DNA from 2 places in the Oxalicibacterium sp. genome. Region 2 is predicted to be linked to the other one. Evidence: predicted binding sites of a transcription regulator. Region 2 holds the regulator's gene; the other holds the start of a gene.
The links. Region 2 encodes FliA, which starts transcription of late flagellar genes. Its sites were predicted from a motif close to CTAAAGTTTNNNNNNNNNNNGCCGNTA; they were not measured.

Region 1 (5,316 bases), on a different contig from region 2:
CACGGCGGAGAGCGGTTTGGAGCCGTCCAGAAGCTGATTGCCGGTAAACACGTCGATGAAGGCTTGCGTACGCGTTTCCTCAACATCCAGGCCGATCAGGGCTGCGGCCGAGGTGCTTGTTGCAACGAGATAAGGATCGGGCAGCGGCGTCGGCATCAATGTCGTGTAATGCGCAGGCGGCAGCGAGGCAAACGAATTGGCAAGCTGCAAATCGCCGAGGCGTTGGCCCGGGCGCGGTGCGGGTGCATTCATGCAGAATCTTTCAGGGGCGTGGCGCTTTTGTCGCCATGGAAACTGCTATTTTGACAGAGAAGGGAAAGCGCTGCGCGCACGCGTACTGAAGCTGCGGTGCAGCGATGTTGCACGCCGTGATTGCAAACAATGTTGCAACAAGCGCCGACAGAAATGTCGCGCAGTCAGTGCAACATCAAGCGTTCAATTCGGCGCTACAGCCAGTATTCGAACTGGCGTGCAAACCATTCCTTCAGGCGGTCGGACAAGGGGCGCTCTTCCCATTTTTCCGGCGTGACTTCAATCGAGTTCTTCAAATCTTCGTTGAAGGCGCTTTCCATCACCGAGCCGAATTCCTGGTCGATCGCGATCAGGTTGACTTCGCTGTTGTGCAGAAAGCTGCGCATGTCGAGATTGGTGGAGCCGACCGTGGACCAGTAGCCGTCGATGACGGCTGTCTTCGCATGCAGCACCGAAGCCTGCAGTTCGAAGATGCGTACGCCTGCCGTCAGCAGTTCGGTATAGAAGGAACGCCCCGCATGCATGACGAGACCGGCATCGGATACCGCAGGGAAGATGACTTTCACGTCCACCCCGCGTCTTGCTGCATCGGTCAGCGCATCGAGCAGTTGCTGATCCGGCACGAAATAGGAATTGGTGATGTGGATAGACGTCTTGGCCTGCTGCATCGCCAGCACATATGCCTTGTACGTCTCATAGTCGCCGTTGGGCTCGCTGGCGATCACGCGGACGATCTTGTCGCCGGCCGGCTTGAGCGGCGGAAAATATTTGCGTGCTGCCAGATCGATGTCTTTCTCCTTGTGCTGGCTGACCCAGGTTTGCAGGAACAACCACTGGAAGGAGGCGACCGCCGGGCCTTCCACGCGGATATGCGTATCGCGCCAGCCAAGATGCTTTTGGCTCTTCGATTTCGAACGGAACAGCGAACCGGAGGAGTAATCGTCGGTGATGTTGATGCCGCCGGTGAAGGCGACCTTGCCGTCGACGACGAGAATCTTGCGATGGTCGCGATTGTTCAATCGCCAGCCGGAACCGAAACGCTTCAGCGGATTGACCGGATGGAATTCGAGCACGGCGATACCGGCGTCGCGCAGGCGCTGGAAGAATTCAGGCCGCGTGCCGAGCGAGCCGACGCTGTCGTAGATGATGTTCACCTGTACGCCTGCCTGCTGCTTTTCGATCAGCAGGTCCGCGAATTCGTCGCCCATCGTGTCCTGGCCGAAGATATAGGTTTCCAGATTGATGTGGTCCCGCGCATCCTTGATGGCTTCGATCATCGCCTTCATCGTCTGCGGTCCATCGTTCAGCAGCGTCAGCTTGTTGCCGGCGATGAGCGGGCTGTTGGTCGCAGCCTCTTCCAGCGCAGCCATTTCCGGCAGATCCACCTTCGCGCTGCGCAAGCGTTGCGCCAGCAGCGATTCGGTACGCTGCGGCGACAGTTCACCCTGCGCCGTGCGTACGGTCGGCGTGTCCTGCGGTGCGAGCGAGGTTTTCAGATAGCGCACATCGGGCAGCGAGGCGCAGGCCGACAATGTCAGGCAGAAGGCGGCCAGCGGCAGCAAGGCCGTACGATGTATGCGCAAGGTGAGGCAACGATGGAAAAAGCCGGTCATCCTGATCCTCTGACATGTTCTTGTAGGAATTGATGAAGCGCCGATGCCGGCAGCTATCAATCAGACAACGCGACAGTAAAAAAGTTGGCACGCGGATAAAGGCGATGCGCATATTTGTGTGCAGAGGTTGCGGTAGTCTAAAGAAAGCGCGATCCTCGCCGTTAAGAAAAGATGAAAGCGGTCATTCCGATTTGAATGGAGGTAGTATGGATGTAGGCAATATCCCGGCTCTTGCCACCAGCATGGCGCAGGAGCGCACTGCCAGCGCGGTATCGATCGCGGTTTTCAAGAAGGCGCTGGATGCGCAAAGCTCTGCCGCACTGGCATTGCTGGAAGCGATTCCCCAGGTGCAGAGCCTGCCGCCGCATCTGGGCAACAACATCAACACCAAGGCCTGAACGGGCTGATCGCAAGGAGAGGCATTGATCGAAACAGCGGACACGATAAGAACGTTCTGGTTCGGCAGCGATGAGGGCGACGATGCTGCCGTCGGCAGCCGTCAGGGCAAGCTCTGGTGGTCGAAAGACGACGATACAGATCGCGAGATTCGCACACGTTTCGAAGCCTGCACGATTGCTGCCAGCGGCGGCCGCTTCGATCAATGGTCCAGGACGCCGCACGGTCTGCTGGCATTGATTCTGCTGACCGACCAGTTCCCGCGCAATATGTATCGCAACCGGCCGGAATCGTTCTCCTTCGATCCGATCGCCTTGCATTGGGCGCTGGACGGATTGGCGCGCGGCGTCGATGCCTTGTTGCGTCCCATCGAACGCGTGTTTTTCTATCTGCCGCTCGAACATGCGGAATCGCTGCCGCTGCAGGATCGCGCGGTCGCATTGTTCAACACGCTGCAGGATGAAGTGCCCACCGAGCAGCGCGAAGCCTTCACCGGCTACACCAATTTCGCGATCCGTCATCGCGACATCGTTGCCCGCTTCGGGCGTTTCCCGCATCGCAATGCCATCCTCGGCCGGACATCGACCGATGAAGAAATCGCGTTCCTGAAAACACCGGGTTCGGGATTCTGAGCGGACGGAGAATCCGACTCAGCGTTTGCCCATCAGAGCGGCCGTGCGCCGATTTCCGTCTTCGCAAACAATTCCGCCGCCCATTCGGCGAATGCACGCACCTTGGTCGACAGGTGGCGGTTGGGCGGATAGAGAATCCACAGCGGTACATGTTCCGATAGCAAACCATCCAGCACCGGAACCAGCTGGCCTGACGCCACATATTCGCGCGCGATGTAATCCGGCAGTTGCGCCAGGCCGATACCGGAACAGGTGGCAGCTGCCAGCGCGTCGGCATCGTTGACCGAGACGCGCCGCATTCCTTGCGCAGTGGTCTGTACCTCATCCTGTTCGTAGATCATCGGAAGAATCCTGCCGGTTTTCGACGAGGCGAACAGGATCAACTGATGGCGTTCGAGTTCTTCCAGGCTGTGCGGCTCGCCATGTTTTTTCAGATAGGCAGGCGCGGCATAGGTACGCATGCGGAAATCGCCAAGTCGGCGTGCCACCAGCGATTCGTCACTGATTTCGCCGCCGCGGATCACGCAATCGATGCCTTCATGCACGAGATCGACAGGCCGGTCGGTACAACCCAGTTCCAGATCGATTTCGGGATAGCGCTCGAAGAAATCCGCCAGCGCCGGTGCAATGATGCGGCGTCCGACCGAACCGGGAACGTCCACGCGCAGACGGCCTTTGGGCGACGTCGCCGCATGGCTGACGGCTGCTTCGGTTTCTTCGAGTTCTGCCAGCAGGCGTACAGCGCGTTCGTAATAGCCGGCGCCATCCGGCGTCACGCTGACGTGGCGCGTCGTGCGGTTGAGCAGTTTGACGCGCAGGCGTTTTTCCAGCGCGATGACCTGCGCGGAAACCGTCGCCTTCGGCAGGTTCAGCGACATGGCTGCCTTGGTAAAGCTCTTCAGTTCCACCACGCGGGTGAAGGCCAGCATCGTATCGAAACGGTCCATGCGGAATTGTCCGGTCGTAAAAGACAGTAGTGAGTAACGGGGAAAGATAGTGCGCACGATTCTAGAACATTCTTGAAAGTGAACAGGGAACCTTGTACCTGTCAGCCGACTCCGTCTGGAATAACGGTCCGTCGTGGCGCGATGTTCGACGGCAATTTTGGATGGAGGACGCATGCTGACCGTATACACATGGGGCACGCCGAATGGCCGCAAGCCGTTGATCCTGCTGGAAGAACTGGCGTTGCCGTACAACGTGCAGCCAGTGAATATCGGCAAGGGCGAACAGTTTGCTGCGGATTTTCTGGCGATCTCGCCGAACAACAAGATTCCTGCGCTGGTCGACGACGAAGCGGAAGGCGGACCGCTGACGCTGTTCGAAAGCGGTGCCATCCTGACCTATCTGGCGGAAAAGCATGGCCGCTTTCTCGACGCCACAGGTCCCGAACGCTATCGCGCACTCGCGTGGCTGCACTGGCAGATCGGCGGGACGGGGCCGATGTTCGGGCAACTGGGATTTTTCGCCTTGCGCGCCGAAGAAAAACTGCCGATGGCGATCAAGCATTTCACCGACGAAGCGGATCGCCTGCTCGGCGTGATGGATCGCCATCTGATGCGCAATACCTATCTCGCCGGCGAGCACTACACGATTGCCGACATCGCGTGCTACGCCTGGACGCTGAGCGCAACAACCTATCTGAAAGATGTGCTGGCGGACAGCATGCGCGACAAGCAATCGGTACAACGTTGGCTGGATGACGTCGGCGAACGTCCGGCCGTGCAGCGCGGGATGCGTGCATTGCAGGCGTAAGACAAATGAAATAAGTGGGATGTAAAAGGCTATCGGGCGTTGCCGCCCGCAAAAAACAAAAGCGCACGTTGGGCGCTTTTTCGTTGGCGAAGACCGGATTGAATTGATTGCCGGTTTCGCTTAGTCGTGTCACTTGGTTGCGACACTTGCTTGATCTGTCTATTTTGCAGGCCAGGCTCGCATCGCGGTGTATGCAATCGCCAGCAGCTTGTCGCGATTGCCGCCCGTATCACGCGCCTGCGTGGACATGCCCTGAATCACCGTGTTGTAGAAGTTGGCAAGGGCGGCAGCATCGGTGTCCTGCGCCAGTTCGCCATCGCGTATGCCTTGCTCAATGCGTGTACGAATCATGCTTTCCACATTGTCGCGGCGTTCGACCATCGCACTCTGCACATGGGCCGACGAGGCGGAACAATTGGTGGCAGCGGTGACGACCAGGCAGCCGGGCGGATGACTGGGGCAGGTGAGTTCGACTGCATTGCTTTGCAGCAGACGTTCGATCGCATCGCGTGCCGTCGGCGCTGCCGCGAAGAGGCACTGCAATGCATCGCAATTCTTGGATGAATAACGTTCGACGGCTTCAAGAAACAGCTTTTCCTTGTCGCCGAATGCCGCGTACAGGCTGGGCGGCGTGATGCCCATCGCGGACGTCAATTCCTGCAGCGAGG
Region 2 (5,316 bases):
CCCTTCAGCAGTTCGATCAGCAGATTGGTGCCGGGCGGAATCGCATTCACCAGCGCCTGCGGCAGCACGATGCGCATGAAGCGGCGCCATGGCGGAATGTTCAGCGCGATGGCTGCCTCGATCTGGCCGCGCGGTACGCTGGCGAAGGCGCCGCGCATCACTTCCGCACCGTAGGCGCCGATGTGCAGGCCGAGACCGACCACGGCGACGGAGAACGGCGACATCGATACATTGAACGGCGGCAGCGGCAACACGAAGTACAGCCAGAACAGCTGCACCAGCAACGACGTGCCGCGAAAAACCTCGATATACACGTTGGCCGCCCAGCGCAGCGAACGCGCATGCGACATCTTTGCCAGCGCTGCAATCATCGCCAGCGCGATCGCCAGTAACGAGGCCAACAGCGTGATCTCGATCGTCACGCCGACGCCGCGCAGCAGCAATGGCAGGATGTCAGCAAGCATAGGCTGCCTCCTTCATCGTGCTGGCGATGCCGATCGGCACGCGACAGAAATCGTGATTCGGAAAATGCTCATTCTTCGGGAAAGTCCGCAAGCGTCCTGTCGGTCAGGTTGGAACGATCGAAGCCGAAGGGTGCAACCGTTTCCAGATGTTCGTCCGTGCCCAGCCATTGATGCATGACGCCGTTGACCGCGTCGCGCAGATCCTGATCGTCTTTGCGGAAAGCCAGTGCGCCATAACCGATATGGGAGGGATCGTCGGTGAAATCGGCGACGGCTTCGAGCCGACCGTCGCTTTTCGTCGCCATGTCTTTCATCGTCAGCGCAGTGCCGACGGCGGCATCGGCGCGCTGCGTCATCACGGCCTGGAATTGTGCGATCGTGTTCGGCACTTGCAGGATCTGTTCTTCTGCGACGCCGGCGCCGACTGCATAATCGTATTCCGCAGTGCCGGCCACGATCGCCAGCCGCAGTGCAGGATCAGCCGCGATGTCGGCATAGCTGGAAAGGTGCGCCGGATTGTCCTTCTGCACCAGCAGCGTATCGCGCATCTGGTAATGCGGATCGGCGAACAGCACCTGCTTCATGCGCGCCGGCGTGATGTACATGCCGGCGGCAATCACGTCGAAACGATGCGCCTGCAGTCCGGGGATCAGTGCGCCCCATTCGGTCAGTACCGGTTCGATCTGCGTCACGCCCAGTTGCGCAAACAAGGCCTTGGCGATTTCCGGCGATTCGCCGGTCACCTTGCCCTGCAGATCGATATAGGCGTATGGCACCTCGTTGGCAAAACCGATTCGGATGGTTCCGGTTCGCTGTGCGCGTTCCAGCGTGGTCTCGGCCGATGCCGTTCCCATCGCCCACAGCGTTGCGAGCAGGATGGCAATCTGCCATCGTCTGATGATGCGTCCGGTCATTCTCCCCCTTGCGTGCCTGTCACCGGCGCAGGCCGCCGGACAGCGGCAATGGTAGCCATCGATTTGATGCGATGTCAAATCATTCGTATTGAAATCATCTGATAGCGATCATCACGCCTTGCCGATCACATGGGCGAACATCAAGTCGAGGAAGTTACAGCCCAGCCCCGGACTGACGCCGTAATCCGGAAAAAGAGGCTGGAAAAAGAAAAAGCGGAGAAAGAAAGGAAATCAGTCTTCGGGCGTGACCGGCACCTCGGTCACCGTCTCCGGCAGCCCGGACAGGATCATCAGCTGTACGCGACGATTGCGCATGCGCCCTTCCGGCGTGTCATTGGAAGCGACAGGCTCGTTCGCCGCGTGTCCCATGGCAACCATGCGTTTCTCATCAATACCGCTGTCGATGAACAGCCGCACCACGCTGCTGGCACGTACTGCCGACAATTCCCAGTTCGACGGGAACATTGCATTGCTGATCGGCACGTTGTCGGTATGGCCTTCGACCTGAATCGCGTTATCCACCTTCGTCAGCACCTTGGCCACGGCACGCAACGCCGCTTCCGATTCCGGGCTCAGCTTCGCGTCGCCGAGCGCGAACAGCACGCTGGCGTTGATCTCGACGCTGACGCCGCGCGCACTCTGCGTTACCCGCACCTTGCCCTGGCTGATCAACGGCGCCATCGCTTTCAAAATGTCGCGCGCGATATCGGTCATCTGTGCGCGCTCGCGCTTGATTGCCGGATCGAGACGTGGCTGCGGTTGCGGCTGCGGCATCTGGATCGGCAACGGCACGATGGTGCGTACGCGTTCAGCTTCGCGAATCACCGTCGTCTTTTCGGTCGGGCCGCCGAAGGCGATACCCAGCGATTCGGAAAGCACGCGATACTTGCCCTCGTTGACCGACGAAATCGCATACATGACGACGAAGAACGCGAACAGCAGCGTGATGAAGTCGGCATACGACACCAGCCAGCGCTCGTGGTTTTCGTGTTCTTCCTCGTGCTTTTTACGTGCCATGCGGATTGCGCTCGCGAGTGGTGAACGAAGGCGCCGTCACGCCAGATAGATGTTCATCCGCTCTTCGATCAGACGCGGATTGTCGCCGGATGCAATGCCGGCAAAGGCATCGGCCAGCATTTCATGCCGGAAGACATCGCGGCTGACCAGCGCCTTGAGCTTGTTGGCGATCGGCAGGAAGACCAGGTTCGCAAAGCCGACGCCGTAGATCGTCGCCACGAAGGCGACCGCGATGCCGCTGCCCAGCTTGCTCGGATCGGACAGGTTTTCCATCACATGGATCAGGCCGATCACCGCGCCGAGAATACCGATCGTCGGCGCATAGCCGCCGGCCGATTCCCACACCTTGATCGCCAAGCGCTGCTTCGCTTCATGCGCAGCGATCTCCAGATCCAGCACTTCGCGCAGTTTCTTCGGGTCCACGCCATCCACGATCAGGCGCAGGCCATGCTCGGTAAAGGGATCGTCGATGTCGCTGATCACGCGTTCCAAGCTCAGCAAGCCTTCGCGACGCGCGATCACGCTCCAGCTGGTGACGTTGCGAATCAGCTCGACATAATCGTCATGCTTCGGCATGAAGACCTGCCCCGCCATCCGGATGCCCGCCGCGAAGTTGCTCCACCCGCTTTGCAGCAGAACCGCACCGACCGTACCGATGATGACGATGACGAAAGCCGCCGGTTGAACCAGCGAACCGATCTTGCCGCCTTCCAGAGTCTGCCCGACAAGGATGCCGCCGAGCGCCAGTATGATGCCGACTAAGCTACCCCAGTCCACGCTTTCTCCCTTAGATTGGCACGCATCCGCGCGATCGCCTGGCTATGCAGCTGCGACACACGCGATTCGGTCACACCCATGATGGCGCCGATTTCTTTTAAGTTCATTTCCTGTTCGTAGTACAGGCCCATCAATATCTTTTCCCGTTCCGGCAACGCTTCGATGGCGGCGATGACGGCTGAACGGAAACCGGAATTCATCAGACTCTGCAACGGATCGGCCGATGTGTCGGTGCAGTAGCGATCGAGGAAATGTTCGTTGTCCTCGTTGTCGTGGAAATCTTCGTAGTAGACCAGTTGATGGCCGCCGCCGTCGCTCAGCAGATCCTGGTAATCGGCCAGCGACAATTTCAACTGGCGCGCCACTTCGCTTTCATTCGGCGCACGGCCCAATTGCTGTTGCAACTGGTTCATCGCCACCTCGATCTTGCGCATGTTCTGCCGCATGCTGCGCGGCATCCAGTCGCTGCTGCGCAATTCGTCCAGCATCGCGCCGCGTATGCGTTGCACCGCATACGTTTCGAACTGTGCGCCGTGCGTCTCCTCGTAGCGGTTGACCGCGTCCAGCAAACCCATCATGCCAGCCTGGATCAGATCGTCCACTTCCACGCTGGGCGGCAGCTTGGCCTTCATCTGGTGCGCCAGCTTCTTGACCAGCGGGACATGCTCGCTGATCAGATGTTCCTTGTCGGATTTGCCGGTCGCTGTATACATTGCCATCATGCTCCGAAGCCCATCTCCCGCGCAGGCAACGCAAAGCGTTCCGCCAGTCGCCGGAACGCAACCGAAGCGCCAGCCATCGGAAAGGCGTCGATGACGGCACGGCCCAGACGCGCTGCACGCGTGACCTGCTCGTCGGTCGGCACCGAGCCGAGATCGTAGAGTTGCACGGCCAGATAACGGCTGGCTGCCTGCGCCATGTTGCGATAGACAAGATGCGCTTCCTGCTCGTCGGCACCGGTGACCAGAATGCCGAACGGGCGGCGCCCCAGCTGCGCATTCAAACGCTTGATCAGTGCATAAGCCTGTTTGATCGATGCCGCGTCCGGCGAAACCTGGATGACGATGTCGCCTGCGGCCATGGCTTCCAGCGGCAGGCCGGCATCGCCATCTTCCAGTTCCGCATCGACGATCAGCACATCCGATTGCGATGCGAGCACGCCGAAGGCATTCGTCAGACGTCGACGCTGATCGACGTCGTACATGGCTGCGTACAGCGAGCCTGCCGTCAATGCCGCAATACTGAAGCCTTGCGGCATCGTCTGCACGGCCTGATCGAACGCGCGCTGCTGACGCACGACATCCAGGAGCGTGGCCTGCAGTTCGGCGCCCATGCGGCGTGCGATGCCGTTCGCCGATGCGCAGGCATCGAGCAGCACGACCGCGCTGCCGCCTGCAGCGAGCGAGGCAGCAAGATTGACCAGCATCGTGCTTTTTTCAGCGATCGATGTGGCGGAGAGAAACGTGAAAATGCGCGGTTTCGGTCCGGCGAGCATGCGCCGCAGACCTTCGGCCTGATCACATTCGAAACTAGCCAAGAATCACCTCACGCAAACCTTTGTCTTTCATTGCCCGTGCCGTATTCGCCATCACCAGCGGGATTTCCGCTTCGTTGAACTGGAACGGTGCCGTTTCGCGCTTCAGCTTGAATGCGCGATCGACCAGATACTGCTGGCTGGCGACGTGCAGATCTTCCGGCACGCGTTGTCCGTCGGCGACGTAGTATAAGTTCAATTTCTGACGGATGACGACATCGAGTGCATTGCCAATGGTTGCAGCTTCATCCAGTTTGGTCAATATGCAGCCGGCAAGGCCATCACCCATGTACGAGCGTGCGACTTCGCTCAGCGTTTCACCGTTGGAGGTCGCATTCAGGCATAGCAGGCGCTTGACCTGGCTGCCTGCGGAAGACAGCATCGCGATCTGCTCGGCCACCATCTTGTCGCGCTGGCTGACGCCGACGGTATCGATCAGCACCGTGTGCTTGCCTTTCAGTTCATCGAGCGCGATGCGCAGATCGGCTTCGTCGCGCACCGAATGCACCATCACGCCGAGGATCTTGCCGTAGATGCGCAATTGTTCGTAGCCACCGATACGGTAACCGTCGGTCGTGATCAATGCGAGCTTGCCGGGGCCGTGGCGCAT

Region 1: the regulator FliA is predicted to act here: its motif matches at 2,003-2,029, upstream of ACO1VH_RS00700 (YjfB family protein).

Annotation. Positions count from the first base shown of each region.
Region 1 covers NZ_JBMQZD010000001.1:140,119-145,434, reverse strand. Annotated here, with positions in the region: gene ACO1VH_RS00710 (protein adenylyltransferase SelO) at 1-252, opposite strand, end outside; gene cls (cardiolipin synthase) at 447-1,865, opposite strand; gene ACO1VH_RS00700 (YjfB family protein) at 2,072-2,263, shown strand; gene ACO1VH_RS00695 (DUF924 family protein) at 2,288-2,893, shown strand; gene ACO1VH_RS00690 (LysR substrate-binding domain-containing protein) at 2,926-3,840, opposite strand; gene ACO1VH_RS00685 (glutathione S-transferase N-terminal domain-containing protein) at 4,013-4,648, shown strand; gene ACO1VH_RS00680 (TetR/AcrR family transcriptional regulator) at 4,808-5,316, opposite strand, start outside.
Region 2 covers NZ_JBMQZD010000004.1:396,173-401,488, reverse strand. Annotated here, with positions in the region: gene ehuC (ectoine/hydroxyectoine ABC transporter permease subunit EhuC) at 1-464, opposite strand, end outside; gene ehuB (ectoine/hydroxyectoine ABC transporter substrate-binding protein EhuB) at 533-1,378, opposite strand; gene motD (flagellar motor protein MotD) at 1,610-2,395, opposite strand; gene ACO1VH_RS08315 (flagellar motor protein) at 2,432-3,172, opposite strand; gene ACO1VH_RS08310 (RNA polymerase sigma factor FliA) at 3,154-3,885, opposite strand; gene ACO1VH_RS08305 (MinD/ParA family ATP-binding protein) at 3,891-4,709, opposite strand; gene flhF (flagellar biosynthesis GTPase FlhF) at 4,702-5,316, opposite strand, start outside.